2 regions of the Variovorax sp. GW821-FHT09B05 genome follow, and region 1 is predicted to be linked to the other one. Evidence: riboswitches for the same ligand, from Rfam matches in the RefSeq annotation. Region 1 holds a riboswitch; the other holds the start of a gene.

What was found. Region 1 has a riboswitch for glycine ahead of gcvT (glycine cleavage system aminomethyltransferase GcvT). Riboswitches for the same ligand answer to the same signal wherever they lie in the genome.
Region 2: linked by a shared signal. The riboswitch ahead of AC07RM_RS38595 (D-amino acid dehydrogenase) and the one ahead of gcvT (glycine cleavage system aminomethyltransferase GcvT) in region 1 are both predicted to bind glycine.

Annotation. Positions count from the first base shown of each region.
Region 1 covers NZ_JBWKPN010000007.1:297,878-307,433, reverse strand. The annotation lists gene gcvP (aminomethyl-transferring glycine dehydrogenase) at 1-1,576, opposite strand, end outside; gene gcvH (glycine cleavage system protein GcvH) at 1,652-2,023, opposite strand; gene gcvT (glycine cleavage system aminomethyltransferase GcvT) at 2,107-3,306, opposite strand; glycine riboswitch at 3,322-3,428, opposite strand; glycine riboswitch at 3,449-3,532, opposite strand; gene AC07RM_RS20340 (alpha/beta hydrolase) at 3,555-4,514, opposite strand; gene AC07RM_RS20335 (amidohydrolase family protein) at 4,511-5,854, opposite strand; gene AC07RM_RS20330 (FAD-dependent oxidoreductase) at 5,859-7,382, opposite strand; gene AC07RM_RS20325 (porin) at 7,407-8,480, opposite strand; gene AC07RM_RS20320 (MFS transporter) at 8,513-9,556, opposite strand, start outside.
Region 2 covers NZ_JBWKPN010000025.1:71,014-80,569, forward strand. The annotation lists gene AC07RM_RS38570 (GDP-mannose 4,6-dehydratase) at 1-766, shown strand, start outside; gene rfbC (dTDP-4-dehydrorhamnose 3,5-epimerase) at 745-1,293, opposite strand; gene rfbA (glucose-1-phosphate thymidylyltransferase RfbA) at 1,290-2,189, opposite strand; gene rfbD (dTDP-4-dehydrorhamnose reductase) at 2,239-3,129, opposite strand; gene rfbB (dTDP-glucose 4,6-dehydratase) at 3,126-4,196, opposite strand; glycine riboswitch at 4,457-4,574, shown strand; gene AC07RM_RS38595 (D-amino acid dehydrogenase) at 4,663-5,970, shown strand; gene AC07RM_RS38600 (FIST signal transduction protein) at 5,993-7,273, opposite strand; gene AC07RM_RS38605 (PhaM family polyhydroxyalkanoate granule multifunctional regulatory protein) at 7,314-8,096, opposite strand; gene AC07RM_RS38610 (aminotransferase-like domain-containing protein) at 8,168-9,556, opposite strand, start outside.

The sequences.
Region 1 (9,556 bases):
TCGCGTTGAGCTTCATGGTGCAGCTGCCCAGCGGGATCATGCTGCGGTCGAGCGCGAGGTCCTTGTCCGACAGGCTGCGGATGTAGCGCAGCATCGCGGTCTCGCTCTTGTGGGTGTTGAACACCGGGTGCGAAAGGAAGGTGCTCGCGCGGCGCAGTTCCTGCGGGATGCGCGGCGCGGTGTTGGCGGCCAGCTCCTCGAAGCGCGGCATCGGCGTGCCGGCGGGCACGAACAGCGCCCACAGGGTCTCGACGTCGGCGCGCGTGCTGGTCTCGTCGAGCGAGATGCCCAGGTGCTGCTGCAGCCGCTGGCGCAGGTTCACGTTGGCGGCCTGCGCGCGCTCGAGGATCTTCGCGGTGTCGTCGCCGGTGCGGATGGTCAGCGAATCGAAGGCGGTCTCGTTGACCGGCTCGCGGCCCATCTGGGCCAGGCCGCGCGCGAGGATCGCGGTGAGCGCGGCCACGCGCTGCGCGATGCGCGTGAGGCCGTCGGGGCCGTGGTAGACCGCGTACATGCTCGCGACCACCGCGGGCAGCACCTGCGCGGTGCAGATGTTCGAGGTCGCCTTCTCGCGCCGGATGTGCTGCTCGCGCGTCTGCAGCGCGAGGCGGTAGGCGGGGCGGCCATGGGTGTCGACACTCACGCCGACCAGGCGGCCCGGCAGCGAGCGCTTGAAATCGTCGCGGCAGGCCAGGTAGGCCGCGTGCGGGCCGCCGTTGCACAGCGGCATGCCGAAGCGCTGGGTGGTGCCGCAGACGATGTCGGCATCCCATTCGCCGGGCGGCGCGAGCAGGGTCAGCGCCAGCAGGTCGGCCGCGACGCAGAAGGCCGCGCCGTACTGGTGGGCGTGGCCCGCGAGCGGGCGCAGGTCGTGCACATGGCCGGTGGTGGCGGGGTACTGCGCCAGCACGCCGAAGAATTCGCCGCTGGCCATCAGGTGCGGCAGGGTTTCGGAAGCGGTGCTGACCTTGACCTCGATGCCCAGCGGCGCGGCGCGGGTCTTCACCACCTCGATGGTCTGCGGATGGCAGTCGCCCGAGACCAGGAACACGTTGCTCTTGCTTTTCACGCTGCGCTTGGCCAGCGTCATCGCCTCGGCGGCCGCGGTGGCCTCGTCGAGCATCGAGGCATTGGCGATCGCCATGCCCGTGAGGTCGCACACCATGGTCTGGAAGTTGACCAGCGCCTCCATGCGGCCCTGCGAGATCTCGGCCTGGTAGGGCGTGTAGGCCGTGTACCAGGCCGGGTTCTCGAGGATGTTGCGCAGGATCACGCCCGGCGTGTGGGTGCCGTAGTAGCCCTGCCCGATGAAGTTGCGGAACACCTTGTTCTTCGCCGCGATCGCCTTGAGCTCGGCCAGCGCGTCGGCCTCGGTGGCCGGTGCCGGCAGCCGCATCGGCTTGCTGCGCCGGATCGCCGCGGGCACGATGCCGTCGATGAGTTCGGCGCGCGTGGCCGACCCGATCACGGGCAGCATGCGCGCCTCGTCGTCGGCATCGATGCCGATGTGGCGGGCGATGAATTCCTCGGCGTTCTCGAGTTCTTGCAGGGTGGGCAGGGCGGCGGGGGTGGGCATGGCGGGCGGGGGAAGAGAAGGGGGAGCGGACTTCCGGACGCGAGCCTTCGCGTCCGGCCATCCGGTTTCAGGAGCTCAGGATTCCTCGGCGAACTTGCCGTAGGCGGTTTCGTCCATCAGCGCGTCGAGCTGCGCCGGTTCGGACAGCTTGACCTTGAAGAACCAGCCTTCGGCCAGCGGCGCGCTGTTGGCGAGCGAGGGATCGGCGCGCAGGGCCTCGTTGACTTCGGTGATCTCGCCCGAGACGGGCATGAACACGTCGGCCGCGGCCTTCACCGATTCGACGACGCCGGCGACATCGCCCTGGGCGAAGCTCTTGCCGACCTCGGGCAGGTCGACGAAGACCACGTCGCCCAGCGCGTCCTGCGCATGGACGGTGATGCCGACCGTGGCGTTGCCGCCCTCGGCCTGCACCCATTCGTGGTCCTTGGTGTACTTGATGCTCATGTTGAAAAACTCCTCGTGGATAAAAAGTGGCCGATGCCGGGGCGTAGGTTAGCCGCGACGGCGGTCCGCCGGATGTCCGGTCGTCAGCCGCGGTAGTAGCGCGTCGGCACGAAGGGCAGGGTCGAGACCTCCATCGGCACCGGCTTGCCGCGCACGATGGCCTGCACCCGGGTGCCGGGCTCGGCGAAGGCGGTGGCCACGTAGCCCATGGCGACCGGCCGGTCGGCCGTCGGGCCCAGCAGGCCGCTGGTGACCTGGCCGATGTCCTGGCCCTCGAAGGACTGCAGCGGCGTGCCGTCGCGCACCGGGATGCGCTCGAGCGCGACCAGGCCGACGCGGCGGCGCTTGAGCGTGTCGTGGTCGAGATGGCCGGCCGCGCCGGTGGCGGCCACGAGCTGAGCCAGGATCTTCTCGGCGCCGGGGAAGCCGCCCGCGCGCGCGCCGCCCGTGCGGCGCACCTTCTGGATCGCCCAGTTGAGCGAGGCCTCGATCGGCGTGGTGCTGGTGTCGATGTCGCTGCCGTAGAGGCACAGGCCGGCCTCGAGCCGCAGCGAGTTGCGCGCGCCCAGGCCGATGGGCTTGACCTCGGGCTGGGCCAGCAGCAGCCGGGCCAGCGCCTCGGCCTCCTTCGCGGCGACCGAGATCTCGAAGCCGTCCTCGCCGGTGTAGCCGCTGCGCGTGACGAAGGCGGCCATGCCGCCGATCTGCACGGCGCCACCGGTCATGAACACGAAGCGCTCGATGCCGGGCGACAGCCGCGCCAGCGTGGCCGCGGCCTGCGGGCCCTGCAGCGCGAGCAGCGCCTGCTCGGGCAGCGGCTGCACCTGGCAGCGCTGGCCGATCTTCTGCTGGATGTGGGCGATATCGGCCACCTTGCAGGCGCCGTTGACGATCACGAACAGCGAGCCGTTGCCTTCGTTGAAGAACATCAGGTCGTCGAGGATGCCGCCCTGGTCGTCGAGCAGCAGGCCGTAGCGCTGCTTGCCCGCGGGCAGGTCGATCACGTCGACCGGCATCAGGGTCTCGAAGGCGGCCGCGGCATCGGGGCCGGACAGGCGCAACTGGCCCATGTGGGAGATGTCGAACAGGCCCGCGGCCTCGCGCGTGTGCCTGTGCTCGGCCATCAGGCCGGCGGGGTACTGGACCGGCATCGAGTAGCCGGCGAAGGGCACCATGCGGGCGCCGAGTTCCAGGTGCAGCGCGTGCAGCGGGGTCTTGAGCAGTTCGGATTCGGGGGCGGAAGCAGCCACGGGGCACTCCTGGGGGCAGCAATCGAATGCCATGGCTCGCGCCATGGGGCCACCCCTGCTGTCCGCTTTACCTGAGAGATTCGCCCCACGATCGGGGTTTGCTCCTTCGGTGGACCTGGCGCCTGCGGCACCGGCCTCTCTCCAGCAAGGAAACGCCGTCCCGCGAAGGCCGGCGCTGTGTCAGTCCTTTTGCCTGAGCGTTCGGGGGTTCCCTGCGCCTTCGGCGGCCCCGTGCGGGGCTCTCTCCTGACCCGGGCGAGTGTAGTGGATTGCGGGCGGCTTCAGCCGCGGCCGCGCAGCCGGTTCGACAGCGCCTGGCAGATGGCGTCATGGGCCCGGCCGGCGGCGGCCGAGTGGGCGAAGAAGCCGAAGAAGGGGTGGAACATGTCGTCGAAGGCCAGCAGCCGGGTCGGCACGCCGGCCGCCTCGAGCCGGTGCGCGTAGGCCAGGCCTTCCTCGCGCAGCGGGTCGTGGCCGGCGACGGCGATCAGGGTCGGCGGCAGGCCCGCGAGCTCCGCCGCGCGCAGCGGGGAGGGCGGCACCTCGGCGGCGCGGGGGGCCGAGGCCCCCATGCAGAGCCGGGCGATCTCGCGCAGGTCGGCGGGCGCGAGCATCGGGTAGTCGATGCCGCGGGCCTCGATCGCGGCCACGTCGCGCGCCATGTCCAGGCCCGGCACCACCAGCAGCTGGGCCGCGAGCGGCCGTGCCTGGCCGCGCAGCGCCAGCGCGGTGCAGGCGGCCAGGTTGGCGCCCGCGCTCTCGCCGGCCAGGGCGACAAGGGACGGATCGCCGCCGAGCATTTCCGCATGGTCCAGCGCCCAGCGGGTCACGGCCAGGGCATCGTCGTGCGCGGCCGGGAACGGATGCTCGGGCGCCAGCCTGTAGTCCACCGAGACCACCACGGCCTCGACGTCGCGGCAGAGCTTGCGCGCGATGTCGTCCATCAGCTCGACGCTGCCGAGCACGAAGCCGCCGCCGTGCAGGAACACCACCGTCGGCAGCACGGCCTCGGCCGAGACGGGCCGGTAGACCCGCACCGGCACGCGCAGGCCCTGGTGTTCGGCAACGCGGTCCTCGGTGGAAGCGACGACCGGCAGCGTCGTGCGCTCGCGCGCCGCCATCACCGCGCGGCGCATGCGTTCGCGCGCCTCGGCGGGCGTGCCCGAGAACGGCGGCGGTGCCTTGTTCGCGCGCATCGCCGCGACGATCGCGGCGAGCTGGGGATCGAGCGGCGCGGTCATTGCAGCCCCAGCACATAGGCCTGCGAGTCCGCCGCGCGCTGCCGCAGCCGATCGAGGTCCACATCGAGCAGGCGGCCGTCGCGCTTCACCTGCCGCCCCGCGACGAACACGCTGTCGACATTGCCCGGATGCGCCGCCAGCACCACCGCGCCTACTGCGTCGGAGACCGGCGCCAGGTTCAGATCGTCTGCGCGGATCAGCACCACGTCGGCCTGCTTGCCCGGCGTGAGCGAACCCACCTTGTGCGCGAGCCCGTTCGCCTGCGCGCCGGCCAGGGTGGCGAAGCCGAGCACGTCGCGCAGGCCCAGCGTCGCCGGGGCGTTCCTCGTCGTCGAATGGCCGCCGCCCATCCACGAGCGGTAATAGGCCAGGGCGTGGCGCATCTGCGTGAACATGTCGCCCGCGCACTTGGTCTCGGTGTCGCCGCTGAGGCTGGGCCGGATGCCCACGGCCAGCAGCCGGTCGAACGGGATGTCGCCCATGCCCTGCGCATTGAGCTCGCAGTGCACGCCGAGCGAGGCGCTGACGCCGGCGTCGGCCATCATCGAGAACTCGTCGTGGTGCGAGCAGCAGCAGTGCACGAAGGTCAGGTCGTCGCCGAGCACGCCGGCCTCGTGCATCTGCGCGATGCCGCGCGCGGCGGCGTTGCGTGCGTAGGCGCCCATGTGGATGCTCGAGCGGATGCCGAGTTCGCGCGCCAGCCGCAGGTCGCCGAGCCAGGTCTCGCGCTGCGCCATCTCGGGGCCGCGCGCGGCCATCGCGAGCGTGAGCAGCTGGTCGTCGCTCGAGAAGTAGCGCTCGCGCAGCCGCCGAATGTCCTGCGGATGGCCGCGCTCGCTGCCGAACATCCACGAGGCGCCGTCGACCAGCGGCCAGCCGTGCGCGAACACGCCGCGGATGCCGGCGTCGCGCAGCGCCGCGATCGCCGCGTCGGAATGCTCGGGGCTGTTCTGCACGTGCGACCAGTCGAGCATCGTGGTGATGCCGCTGTCGAGCGCCGCGACCGCACCCAGCAGGGTGCCGGTGTAGACGTCCTCGGGCCGGTAGGCCGCGCCCTTGGCGCCCAGCATCTCGGCGAAGTAGACCTGCGAATCGATGTCGGCGTAGCGATGCCGCACGCAGCTCTGCCAGGTGTGGCGATGGGTGTCGACGAAGCCGGGCAGCACGATCATGCGGTCGGCCTCGATCCGCTCGGCATCGGGTGCATCGATGCTGGGCGCGATCGCGACGATGCGCTCGCCCTCGATCAGCACGTCGCTACGGCGCAGCTCGCCGATGTCCGGGTCCATGCTCAGCACCCAGCCGCCCGCGATCAGCAGTTGCCTGTCGTCGTTCTTCATCGCATCACCTCCTCATCCAGCGCGAGAGTTCGGTCTCGACCTCGGCGGCGCGCGCCACGTCCGCGCCGGCCCAGGCCACATAGGCATCGGGCCGCACCAGCATCGCCTGCACGCCACGCATGGCGGGCGGCACGCGCGCCACGCGGGCCGGCACCAGGGTCACGGGCAGGCCCTTCAGGTCCAGCGATTCGAACTGGCGCGAGTTGCCTTCGAGATCGAGCAGCAAGAAGCGCCGCTCGCGCAGCAGCTCGGCGACGCGCACCGAGCGGCCGTCGCGCGTGACGAGGTCGAAGTCGGGCAGCCGCTGGCCGGCCAGCGGGTGGCGGTCGGTTTCTCCCGCGCGACCGGGGTAGGGCTGCTCGAGCCCGCACAGCTCGAGCACCAGCTGGCGCTGCACCTCGGGCAGCGGGATGATGTGCCGCGCGAGCCGGCGCTTGAGCGCCACCGCATCGGGCTCGAAGTTGAACTGCAGCACGCACTGCGCCTTCACGCTCTCGAGCAGCGCATGCATCACTGGCAGGCGCTCGGCGTCGTAGCTGTCCAGCGTGGCCTCGTCGGCCACGCCCGTGACGACGTTCGCGAGCTTCCAGCCCAGGTTGAAGGCATCCTGCAGGCAGAAGTTCATGCCGACGCCGCTGGCCGGGTAGTGGATGCGCGCCGATTCGCCGACCAGGAACACGCGCCCCTGGCGCAGGCGGGGCACGGCGCGCATCTGGTCGTCGAAGCGCGAGGCCCAGCGGAAACCCTCGATGCCGTAGTCGCTGCCGAGCACGTCGCGCAGGCACTGCTTCGCCTCCTCGAGCGTCACCGGCTCGTCCTTGGCGGCATGGCGCCGGTCGCGGTGCACGATGTTGAAGCGCGTGATGCCTTCGCCGAAGGCATAGCCGCGCACCCAGCCCATCTCGTTGTCGGCGCCGGTTCGCCCGCCGGGCCAGGGCGCGCGGAGCTCGGCGTCGATCACGATGCCGCGGAAGGTGCCCGAGTGGCCCTCGAAGGGCAGGCCGCACTGGGTTCGCACGGTGCTGCGGCCGCCGTCTGCGCCCACCAGGTAGCTGGCGCGCAGCGTCGATGTCGCGCCCGACGGGTCGGCCACCTCGATCTCCACGCCCTCCGTGTCCTGCCGCACCGTGCGCAGCTCGGCACTGCGGCGAAGCTCGGCGCCGCTGTCGGCCGCCCAGTCCCAGAGGATCTCCTCGGTCATGTTCTGCGGCAGCCCGAGCGTGAAGCCGAAGCGGGTGTCGAGGTGCTCCCACTCGATCGACTGGAAGCCGGCCCAGATGTGGCTCGAACGGAAGGGGTAGTCGAGGATCTGCCTCGTCCGCTCGATGAAGCGATCGGCGATGCCGCGTGCATCGAACAGCTCGAGCACGGGCGGCAGCAGCGTGCCCGCGCGCGACTGCACGCCCTCGACGCGCCGCTCCAGCACCAGCGTGCGCGCGCCCGAACCCGCCAACTCGGCCGCCACGGTCAGGCCCGAAGGGCCGCCACCGACGACGATCACATCCCACTGCATTGAATCTCCGGTCACTCGATCTCCTTGGAAGAAAACTTTTTAGAAGGCGTGCGTCATGCCGACTTCGAACGCCGACTGGCGGCGGCCGCCCGCGACGGCCTGGCTGCGCAGCACCGCCTTCTGCCCGGGCCCCGCCTTCTGCAGCACGCCGAGCAGGTAGAGGCTCGTGCGCTTGGACAGCGCGTAGTCGATGTGGCCATGGACCTGATCCCAGCGGTAGCTCGCGAGCTTCGTGAGCGAATAGCCGCCGCCGATGCGCAGCTGGTTCGTGAGGTACTTGTAGGCGCCGAGGTCGAGGGTTCGCGCGGTCTCCGTCTGCTGCAGCCCGGCCGCCGACAGGCGCGTATGGCTGTAGTTGCCCATCCAGCGCCAGCCGTCGCTGGTGTAGGCCAGCCCGACCGTGGCCGTGTCCTGCGTCTGCGACAGGGTCGTGCCCGGGGCCTTGGCGAAGTCGACGCCGTAGAGACTGGGCACGCCGAGCCGGGTCGCGGGGGCGTACGGGATGCCCTTGACCGACTCCCAGATCGCGAGCGCCTGCAGCGGCCCGCTGGCATAGCTGAGTTCCGCGCCGACGGCGCGCCCGACGTTGGTGGTCGAGTCCGCTTCCGCGAAGCCGTACATGGCGCCGAACTGGAAGCCGCCGAACACCGGCGACTTGTACTTGACGAGGTTGCTCAGCGAGTTGCCGACCGTGCGGTCCAGGTTGCCGGGATGCGTGGCGAGCAGCGAGGTGTAGCGCTCCGAGGTGAAGGGCGTCGCGTCGGCGAGCAGGTCGTACATCGCGCCCAGCGTGAGCGTGCCCCAGGTGCCCGAAGTCAGGCCCATGTAGCTCTCGAGCGGCGCGAGCGTTCCGCTGTCGACGAAGACCGAGTTGCTCCAGCGGAAGATGGCCCGCAGGTCGCCGCCCAGCGACTCGCTGCCGGTCAGCGCGAGGAAGGGCGCGGCATGCGTCGAGGTCATCTGCAGCTGGCTGCGGCCGCCCGAGTCGCGGGTGTAGAGCACGCCGCTGCCGAGCAGGCCCGACAGCTTGAGTTCCGATTGCGCCTGCGCGCCCTGCGCCAGCGAGAGTCCCGACAGGGCGAGCAGCAGGGCCTGGGTGTTGCGTTGGATCATGAGGGTGTGGCTCCCGGAAGGCTGCTGCGGGATCACGACGACATCCGCCGCTCGAGGGCCACGCCCGAGGTCTCGCGCCGCGCGAGCCGGCCGCCGAGCAGCAGCGCCGCGCCGACCGCGACGCAGCCCGACAGCGCGAACACCGTGGCCATCGCCGAGGGCAGGGCCAGCGCCTGGCCGTCGTAGAGATGGCGGGCCACCAGCGCGATCAGCGTGGGCGAGCCCGACTGGGCGATCAGCCCGTTGAGCACCAGCACGATCGCCATCACCATGCCGATGCCGCCGGCCGGCACGGTGCGCGCCACGAAGGTCGAGGCGACCGCCATGAAGCTCCATGAGCACAGCACCACCAGCGCGTCGAGCAGCCAGAAGGCCGTGAGATCGCCGGTCAGGCACATCGACACGCTGAACAGCGTGGTGGCCGCGGCCACTACCGCGCCGATGCGTGCGACCGCCGCGAGTCCGGTGGCGCGGTCGAGCGCCACGCCGACCAGCCACAGCCCGAGCGGGCCCATCGTCAGCAGCAGGCCGCCCTGCATCAGGCCGATGTCGCGCAGCTCCAGGCCCCAGCGGCGCGCGATCATGGTGGGTATCCAGGCCGCCATGCCGAAGCCGATCATCGAGCTGCCGACCGCGAAGGCGAACAGCGGCACGAACAGCCGTCGCTGGCCAGCCAGCCAGTGCAGCACGGTGCGCAGGCTCTCCTGCGGACGGGCGGCCGCATCGCGCTGCGAGCGCGGATCCTTGAAGCAGAAGATCAGCAGGCTCAGCGGCAGGCCGGCCACGCCGATCATGAACAGCGTCAGCTGCCAGGCCGAGACCTCGCCGACGAAGGGCAGCGCATGGATCCCCGAGGCCTGCACCAGGTGCAGCAGCGGCCCGCCGAGCACCAGCGACAGCCCGGTGCCCAGCATCATCGACATGGTGTAGACCGAGAGCGCGCGGGCGCGGCGCCGCTCGTCCACGCCGTCGCGGATCAGCGAATAGGAAGAGGGAGGCGTCAGCGCCTCGGCCGCACCGACGACGGCGCGCGCGATCACCAGCGCGATGAAGGCGGTGGCCGCCGCGTTGGCCGC
Region 2 (9,556 bases), on a different contig from region 1:
GAACGCCGAGGTCGGCGCCACGGCACCAGATGCCGTTGTCCATCTCGCGGCGATCAGCTTCGTGGGGCACGCCAACGATGGCGCGTTCTATGCGGTCAATGTGGTCGGAACGACGAATCTGCTGAATGCACTCACGCGGCTTGCCGTTGCGCCGCGCCGAGTCCTGCTGGCGAGCAGCGCGAACATCTACGGCAACGCGGCCACTTCACCCATCTCGGAAGCCCAGCCTCCGGCGCCGGTCAACCACTACGGCATGAGCAAGCTGGCCATGGAATACATGGCCAGCACCTACGGCGACAGACTCAACCTGCTGGTCACGAGGCCTTTCAACTACACGGGCCCCGGACAAGACGCCAACTTTCTTATTCCCAAGCTGGCCCTGCACTTCGCCCGCCGCTCGGAGTCGATCTCCCTCGGGAACCTGGACGTCGAGCGAGAATTCAACGACGTGCAGATGGTGTGCGATGCATACCTGGAGTTGCTGACCGTCGGCGAGGCGGGCCAAGCCTACAACATTTGCTCGGGCCGGCCCTACGCGCTTCGGTCGGTGATCGAGATGCTGGCGAAGATGACCTCGCACAACCCGCGCATCGAGGTCAATCCGGCTTTCGTGAGAGCTAACGAAGTCCATCGGCTGTGCGGCGATCCCGCCAAGCTGCATGGACTCCTGGCTCGCCATGGCCGCACGCTGGCCGAGCCGGCGCTCGAGGACACGCTGCGGCGCATGCTCGCCGCAGCCGCAGATCAGGCGAAGGCTTCCGCCTGACCGAGCGAAAGGGCAGCCATGTCTTTCGCCGAAAGCTGTGGCACCACCCCGACGTCGGGCCAGACAATACCGAGCGCGGGATCGTTCCAGACGATCGCCCGCTCATGCGCCGGCGCGTAGTAATCGGTCGTCTTGTACAGAAACTCCGCCGTCTCCGTCAGCACCAGGAAGCCATGCGCGAAACCCGCGGGCACCCACAGCTGCTTGTGGTTGTCCTCGCTGAGCTCCTCGCCCACCCACTGGCCGAAGGTCGGCGACGACCTGCGGATGTCCACCGCCACGTCGAACACCGCGCCGTGCACGCAGCGCACCAGCTTGCCCTGCGGCTGCTGGATCTGGTAGTGCAGACCGCGCAGCACGCCCTTGGCCGAGCGCGAATGGTTGTCCTGCACGAACTCGACGTGGCGCCCCACGGCCTCGTCGAAGGCCTTGCCGTTGAAGCTCTCGAAGAAGAAGCCGCGCGCGTCGCCGAACACCTTCGGCTCGATGACGAGGACTTCGGGAATGGCGGTGGGCGTGGCCTTCACGAGCGCACCTCGTCCTTCAGCAGGCGTTGCAGGTACTTGCCGTAGCCGCTCTTGGCCAGCGGCGCGGCGAGCTTCTCGAGCTGCGCGGCATCGATGAAGCCGTTGCGCCACGCGATCTCCTCGGGGCACGCGATCTTCAGGCCCTGGCGATGCTCGAGCGTGGCGATGAACTGGCCGGCCTCGAGCAGGCTCTCGTGCGTGCCGGTGTCGAGCCACGCATAGCCGCGCTGCATGATCTGCACGTTGAGCTGGCCGAGGTCGAGGTAGGCTTGGTTGACCGCGGTGATCTCGAGTTCGCCGCGCGCGCTGGGCTTGACGGCCTTGGCGATGTCGACGACCTGGTTGTCGTAGAAGTAGAGCCCGGTCACTGCATAGCTGCTCTTGGGCTCGAGCGGCTTCTCCTCGATGCTGCTGGCCTTGCCCTGCGCATCGAAGGCCACCACTCCGTAGCGCTCGGGGTCGTGCACGTGGTAGGCGAAGACGGTCGCGCCCTTGGCCTGCGCATCGGCGTCGGACAGCAGGTGCACGAAGTCGTGGCCGTAGTAGATGTTGTCGCCCAGCACCAGCGCGCTCGGCGAATTGCCGACGAACTTGTCGCCGATGATGAAGGCTTGCGCCAGCCCGTCGGGACTGGGCTGCACGGCGTACTGCAGGTTCAGGCCCCACTGGCTGCCGTCGCCCAGCAGCTGCTGGAAGCGCGGCGTGTCCTGCGGCGTGCTGATGACGAGGATGTCGCGCATGCCGCCGAGCATCAGCGTGCTCAACGGGTAATAGATCATGGGCTTGTCGTACACCGGCAGCAGCTGCTTGCTGATCGCGAGCGTGGCCGGATGCAGCCGCGTGCCCGAGCCGCCGGCCAGGATGATGCCTTTGCGCTGCGTCGTCTGGATGGTCATCGTTGGTGTCTCTTCTCTTCGGGTGTCGTGTTCGGCACGGATGCCGGACTCAGAGGATCTCGCGCAGCATGCGCGCGACGCCGTTCTGCCACGGCGGCAGCACCAGCCCGAAGGCGGCCTGCAGCTTCGAGGTGTCGAGGCGCGAGTTGTGCGGCCGGGTGGCCGGCGTGGGAAAGGCGCTGGTGGGCACGGCCTCGACCTGCTGCGGCCCGGCCTTGAGCTCGACGCCGGCCTGCTGCGCGAGTTCGAGCACGTAGCGCGCGTAACCGTACCAGGTGGTCTCGCCGCCCGCGATCGCGTGGTAGAGCCCGGCCTTGGACGGGTCCTGCAAGGTGGCGCGAATGGCATGGGCCGTGATGTCGGCCAGCAGTTCCGCGCCGGTGGGCGCGCCGAACTGGTCGTCGATGACGGTCAGCTTGTCGCGCTCCTTGGCCAGCCGCAGCATGGTCTTGGCGAAGTTGCCGCCGCGCGCCGCATAGACCCAGCTGGTGCGAAAGATCAGATGCTTGGCGCAGTGCTGCGCCACCAGTTGCTCGCCTTCGAGCTTGGTGCGGCCGTAGACGCTCAGCGGTCCGGTCGCATCGTCTTCCTTCCAGGGCTTGCTGCCGCTGCCGTCGAAGACATAGTCGGTCGAGTAGTGGACCATCAGCGCGCCGATCTCCTGCGCGGCCTGCGCCACCACGCCGGGCGAGGTGGCATTGAGCTTGCGCGCGAACTCGGGCTCGCTCTCGGCCTTGTCGACGGCGGTATGGGCGGCGGCATTGACGATCACGTCGGGGCGCACCTGCCGCACGGTGTCGGCCAGCTGTTCGGGCCGGCTGAAGTCGGCGTGGAAGTCGGTGCTGTCGAAATCGAGCGCGACCAGCTCGCCCAGCGGTGCGAGGCTGCGCTGCAGTTCCCAGCCGACCTGCCCGCCCTTGCCCAGCAGCAGCAGCTTCATGCGGAAGCCTTCGCGTCGTACTGCTTCTCGACCCAGGCGCGGTAGGCGCCGCTTTGCACGTTGCGCACCCAGTCGCCATTGGCGAGGTACCACTCGACCGTCTTGCGGATACCGGTGTCGAAGGTCTCGGCCGGCTTCCAGCCGAGCTCGCGCTCTAGCTTGCGCGCGTCGATGGCATAGCGGCGGTCATGGCCGGGACGGTCGGTGACGTAGCTGATCTGCTCGGCATAGCCCTTGCCGTCGGCGCGCGGGCGCAGTTCGTCGAGCAGCGCGCACACGGTCTTCACGATCTCGATGTTCGGCTTCTCGTTCCAGCCGCCCACGTTGTAGGTCTCGCCGAGCCGGCCGGCCTCGAGCACGCGGCGGATCGCGCTGCAATGGTCCTTGACGTAGAGCCAGTCGCGCACCTGCATGCCGTCGCCATACACGGGCAGCGGCTTGCCGGCCAGCGCGTTGACGATCATCAGCGGGATCAGCTTCTCGGGGAAATGGAAGGGGCCGTAGTTGTTCGAGCAGTTGGTGGTGAGCACCGGCAGGCCGTAGGTGTGGTGCCAGGCACGCACGAGATGGTCGCTGGCGGCCTTGCTGGCCGAGTACGGGCTGTTGGGCTCGTACTTGTTCTCCTCGGTGAAGGCCGGGTCGGTCTTCGAGAGCGAGCCGTAGACCTCGTCGGTCGACACGTGCAGGAAGCGGAAGGCCGCCTTCTGGTCGGCCGGCAGCGCGTTCCAGTAACCACGCACCGACTCGAGCAGCCGGAAGGTGCCGAGCACGTTGGTCTGCACGAAATCCTCGGGGCCGTGGATCGAGCGGTCCACGTGCGACTCGGCCGCGAAATTGATTACCGCGCGCGGCTTGTGCTCGACCAGCAGGCGGTCGAGCAGCGCGCTGTCGCCGATGTCGCCCTGAACGAAGATATGGCGCGGATCGCCCTTGAGCGAAGCCAGGGTCTCGAGATTGCCGGCGTAGGTGAGCTTGTCGAGGTTCACGACCGGTTCGTCGCCTTGCGCGATCCAGTCGAGGACGAAATTGGCGCCGATGAAGCCGGCGCCGCCGGTAACCAGGATCATGGAGTCCCCTGTGCTGTGTGATTGCTGAGTCGCGTGGTCGAAAGCCCGAAGCCGCGCGGGCGCGGCCGGGCGTGGATTATCCCACCCGTGCGCAAGGCCGAATCCCGGGGTTGGCCGGTGCCCGCGGCCCGCCTACAATCGCCACCCATTGCAGGAGAGCGGGCCGCATGCATCGCGCAGGCAGCCCCACCGAAGGCGCAAACTCCCATAAACGCTCAGGTCGGCTCCACGCTTCGCGCGGGGCCTGTACTGCAACCACTGAAACGCCGTCTGGAGAGCCAGCACATCGCCCATCGCGGCCGTGCTGCGCCGAAGGAGCAAGTCCGCTGCGAGGTGCAGCGGATGAAACTCTCAGGTACCGAGGACAGGGGGAGCGGCAATTGGACGGTCGTCCGGTTGCGCGCTATCTATTCAGTAGCACGACCTTCACGCCGTTCAAGCGCTTCAACCTCGAAAGGTACTTGAAATGCGCGTGATCGTATTGGGCGCCGGCCTGCTCGGCGTGACCTCGGCCTACTACCTCCAGCAACTCGGCCACGACGTGACCGTGATCGACCGGCAGGCCACGCCGGCCGCCGAAACCAGCTTCGCCAACGGCGGCCAGATCTCGGTGAGCCATGCCGAGCCCTGGGCCAATCCCAGCGCGCCGCTCAAGGTGCTGCAGTGGCTGGGCAAGGAAGACGCCCCGCTGCTGTTCCGCATCCGCGCCGACATGCGCCAGTGGCTCTGGGGCCTGCAGTTCCTGCGCGAATGCACGCCCGCGCGCACGCGCCACAACATCGAGCAGATCGTGCGCCTGGGCACCTACAGCCGCGACACCCTGCAGCAGCTGCGCCGCGACACCGGCATCCGCTACGACGAGCGCACGCAGGGCATCCTGCACTTCTACACGACGCAAAAGGAGTTCGACGGCGCCCTCGCGCCCGCCGAGCAGATGCGCGCGCTGGGCTGCGAGCGCCAGGTGATCTCGGCCGACGAGGCCGTGAAGCTCGAGCCCGCGCTGGCCCACATCCGGTCGCAGCTGGCCGGCGCCACCTACACGGCCGAGGACGAATCGGGCGACGCCAACCGCTTCGCGCGCGAACTCGCGCGGCTCGCGGCCGAGGCCGGCGTGAAGTTCCTGATGAGCCACACCATCACCGCCCTGCGCGAGGTGGGCGGCGCGATCGACCACGTCGAGGTCACCGATGCCGAGGGCCGCTTCCAGCGCATCCGCGGCGATGCCTTCGTGATGGCGATGGGTTCGCTGAGCCCGCTGCTGGCGGCACCGCTGGGCATCCGGCTGCCGATCTATCCGGCCAAGGGCTATTCGGTCACGCTGCCGGTCAAGGACGCGAGCAAGGCCTACCAGGTCTCGCTGACCGACGACGAATACAAGCTGGTGTTCTCGCGCTACACCTCGGAATCGGGCGACCGCATGCGCATCGCCGGCACGGCCGAGCTCAACGGCTACGACCGCGACCTCAACCGCGTGCGCTGCGAAGCCATCGTGCGCCGCGTCGAGCAGCTGTTCCCCGGCGCCGGCGACACCGCGCAAGCCCAGTTCTGGACCGGCCTGCGCCCGGCCACGCCGAGCAACGTGCCGCTGATCGGCCGCACGAAACTCGCGAACCTCTATCTCAATACCGGCCACGGCACGCTCGGCTGGACCCATGCCTGCGGCTCGGGCAAGTCGATCGCGCGCATCGTGAGCGGGCTGGTGCCGGAGGTGGATTTCGCGTTCGCGGGGATGCCCAGGGGCGTTGCGGGCGTCGCCCAGCCCGCGCTGGGCTGAGCCTCCGAAGCAAGGCGGACGCTCAGTCGTCCGCCGTGAACACCGTCAGCACCCCCGTGTAGCCATACACGTGGTGCCGCGCGATCTCGCCCGCGGCGAAGAAGCCGACCAGCGGCACGTCGCCCAGCGCATGGCGCACGATCTGCAGCTCGGCGCCGGGTGCGCCGAAGTGCGGGCCGCCGCGGCCCGAGCAGCTCACGTAGACGGCGCCGGCGATGCGGCGCGCGGGATGCGGCGCCGCCTCGGCCTCGCCGGCGGCGACGGCGCGCGCGGTGGCCAGGGTCTGTTCCTCGGGTTCGAGTTCCTCGCGGATCTCGGCGCAGATGCGCATCAGGTCGGCGCGCGCGGCCTGGGCGTTGCGGCGGCAGAAGCTCAGGCGCATGCCGGCCTCGGCCACGTCGGCGATCGCGATGCCGCGGCGCGTGGGGTCGAGGCCGATGATGTGGCGCACCAGCACGTCGGCGCCGAGGTCGCCGGTGCGGCGGATGCCGTCGCTGCCGGCATCGACAAGGCCCACCAGGGTGGCGCGCACGGCCTCGATGGCTTCCTGCGGCCGCTCGAGCGAGACCTGCAGGTCGGCCAGCAGCACGTCGAGCGCGGGCTCGCCATCGAGCTGCAGCACCAGGTTGCCGTCGGCCTCGGTGATCTCGCGCTCGCGCGCGCTGCCCGAGCGCAGCGGCTGGCAGCCCTGCGTGACGCGCGACACCAGCCGCACGCCCTCGCCGAACACCACGCCCGACAGGCCGCCCGAGAACACGCCGCCGGCCGCACCCTGGCCGCGGATGTTGCCGTTGCCGCCGACCGCGAACTGCAGCGCGCCGCCGCGGCCCGACGAGAGGCCGCCGAACAGGTAGCCGGTGTCGGTGCGCCCGGCCATCTCGCCGATGAGCTCGGTCAGGTCGGGGGTGGCGGGATCGGCATGCACCAGCGCCGTATGGGCCTCGAAACCGCTCATCTCGGAGCTGGCGAGCGGCGCCACGCCCGAGAACACGCGGTACTGGTCGCTCGGCAGCGCGCAGAGCATCAGGCTCAGGCCGGGTTCGTCGAAGTACTCGGCATTGTTGGCCGACACGCCGATGCCCACGGTGCCGGCCCAGTCGGTCACCTCGGGCAGCTCGGCGCTCAGGTGGTCGAGGATCTCCTGCGCGTCGACCGCATAGTGGTCGGTGATGTAGAGCAGCCCGAGGGTGGGTGCCGAGGCGTAGTCGGGCAGCGCCATCTGCGCGCGCAGCTGGGCCAGCACGAGGCCGGCCGCCATGCGCCATTGCGGATGGGTGGCGTGACCGGAGGGAAACAACTTCATCGTGCCAACCTGCTTCGTTCGATGTTCAGGACAAGGCGGCTCAGCGTCGGCCGCCCGTTCGCTTGCGGGCCGCGGGCGCCGCGGCCGGCTTCTTCGCCGCCGGTCGCTTGGCGGCCGTCGAGGCCTTGCGGGGGGTGGACTTGCGCGAGGCGCTCGGGGTTCCCATGGCCTTGCCGACGGCGTCGGCCAGCGGCTGGGTCACGGCCGGCATCTTGAGCTGGGCCGCGTCCTGCAGCGCGGTGCTCGCGATCTGCTGGAACTGCTCGGTCAGCGAACCCCACCACTTGAGCGGGTCGACCGCGCCGCCGGCGGCATCGCCCGCGGCGGACTTCGAGGTGGCCTTGGCGGCCGGTTTGGCCTTGCGGCGCGGCGGCGGTGCCTCTTCCTCTTCTTCCTCCTCCTCGTCGAGTTCCTCTTCGTCCTCGAACTCGACCTCGGGTTCGGGCGCCGCGGCCGGCGCGGCTGCCGGCGCCGGGCTGACCGCAGCGGCCGCCGCATTCGCCTGCCGCGTGAACACGCCCGCGAGGTCCTCCATGCGCACGTTCATGCCGCGCAAGGTGGACAGCGTCATCTTCTGCACCTCGAGCGCCTGGATCGTGGCCTTGAGCGCGTGGCCGTTCTGCTCGAGCCAGTACTGCACCGTCTTGAGTTCCTGGATGCGCTTGTCGACCTCCTCCACGCTCATGGTGGGCGCCACCCAGCTCGCCAGGCTCGGGATGCCGGGCACGGAACCGGCGCCGCTCGCGCCGGCCGCGAGGTTCTTGAGGAAGTCGAAGCCGGGTACGAACTGGCTGAAATCGAAGGGTTGGCTGGCTTTGTTCATGCGGCAGGTCTCCGGTCTGGCGGGTGTTGTGCTGCCAGCTTACTCCAAGGCAGGGCCCGCCCCGCCCCGGATCAGAGCTCGTCGCGCGTCTTGGCGAAGACCTTCCAGAAGCTCGCGTCCTGCGAGCTCGCGAAGTTGATGCGCATCAGCGTGGTGGGCGGCCGGCGCGCATGGAACAGCGAGCCCGGCGCCAGCAGGTAGCCCTGGTCGAGCATGCGCTGGGTCAGCATGTCGGTGTCGACGCCGGTGTCGACCCAGCCGAACAGCCCCGCGGGCTCGGACGCGAAGGTGCAGCCGTGCGCCAGCACCAGCTTGGCGGCGCGCGCGCGGGCGCCCTCGAGGCGGATGCGCACGCGCTCGGCGTGGCGGCGCAGCTGGCCCTGGTCGATGCACCACGAGAGCGCCCGCTCGAACAGCGCGGGCGAGGTCAGGGTGGCCAGCAGCTTGGTCTCGAGCAGCCGCTCCTTGAGCGCGGGCGAGGCGGCCAGGAAGCCGATGCGCCAGTTGGGCGCGAGGATCTTCGCGAAGCCGCTGACGTAGATGGTGCGCTGCAGCCCGTCGAGCGCGCTGAGCCGGGTCGCGTGCTCGGGCGCGAGGTGGCTGTAGGTGTCGTCCTCGACGATGTGGAAGTCGTGCTCGTTGGCCAGCTTGAGCACGCGGTGCGCGCTGTTCGGCGACAGGCTGTAGCCGGTCGGGTTGTGCAGCACGCTCACGCTGACGAACAGCTTCGGGCTGTGCAGCGCGCAGTACTGCGCCATCACGTCGAGGTCGGGCCCGTCGGCGCGGCGCGGCACCGGCAGGATGCGCATGCCCAGCGCCTCGAGGCGCGCGAACTCGAGCGCCCAGCCGGGCTCCTCGACCATCACCGGATCGCCGGCGCGCAGCATGGTGCGGCTCACGATGTCCAGCGCATGGGTGGCGCCGATGGTGGTCACGATCTGGTCGGGCGCGGCCGGCACGTTGATGCCCACCAGCTTCTGCGACAGGCTGCGCCGCAGCGCCGCGTCGCCCGCGGGCTCGCCGTACTGCAGCGACAGCTCCTGCAGCATCGCGGTGCTGGTCATGCGCCGCACCGCCGTCGGCATGAACGAGGAATCGAGCCAGTCGGGCGGAAACACGCCCATGCCGGGCTGCGGCTTGTCGCTCGGCCGGTGGAACATGCTGCGGATCAGCGAGCTGGCGTCGGCCGGCGTGCGCGAGGCCATCATCTGCGTGACCATCGACAGCGCGCTGATCTGCAGCGGGTCCCCGGCCGGCTGGGCCGGGTCGCGCGCCGGATCGCGGCCCGAATCGCGCACGAAGAAGCCGCGCTGGCGCCGCGCCTCCACCAGCCCGAGCGCCAGCAGCTGGTCGTAGGCGGCCACCACGGTGTAGGGGCTCACGCCCTGCTGGCGCGCGCATTCGCGCACCGAGGGCAGCCGTGCGCCCGGCAGCAGCAGGCGGTTGCGGATGCGTTCGGC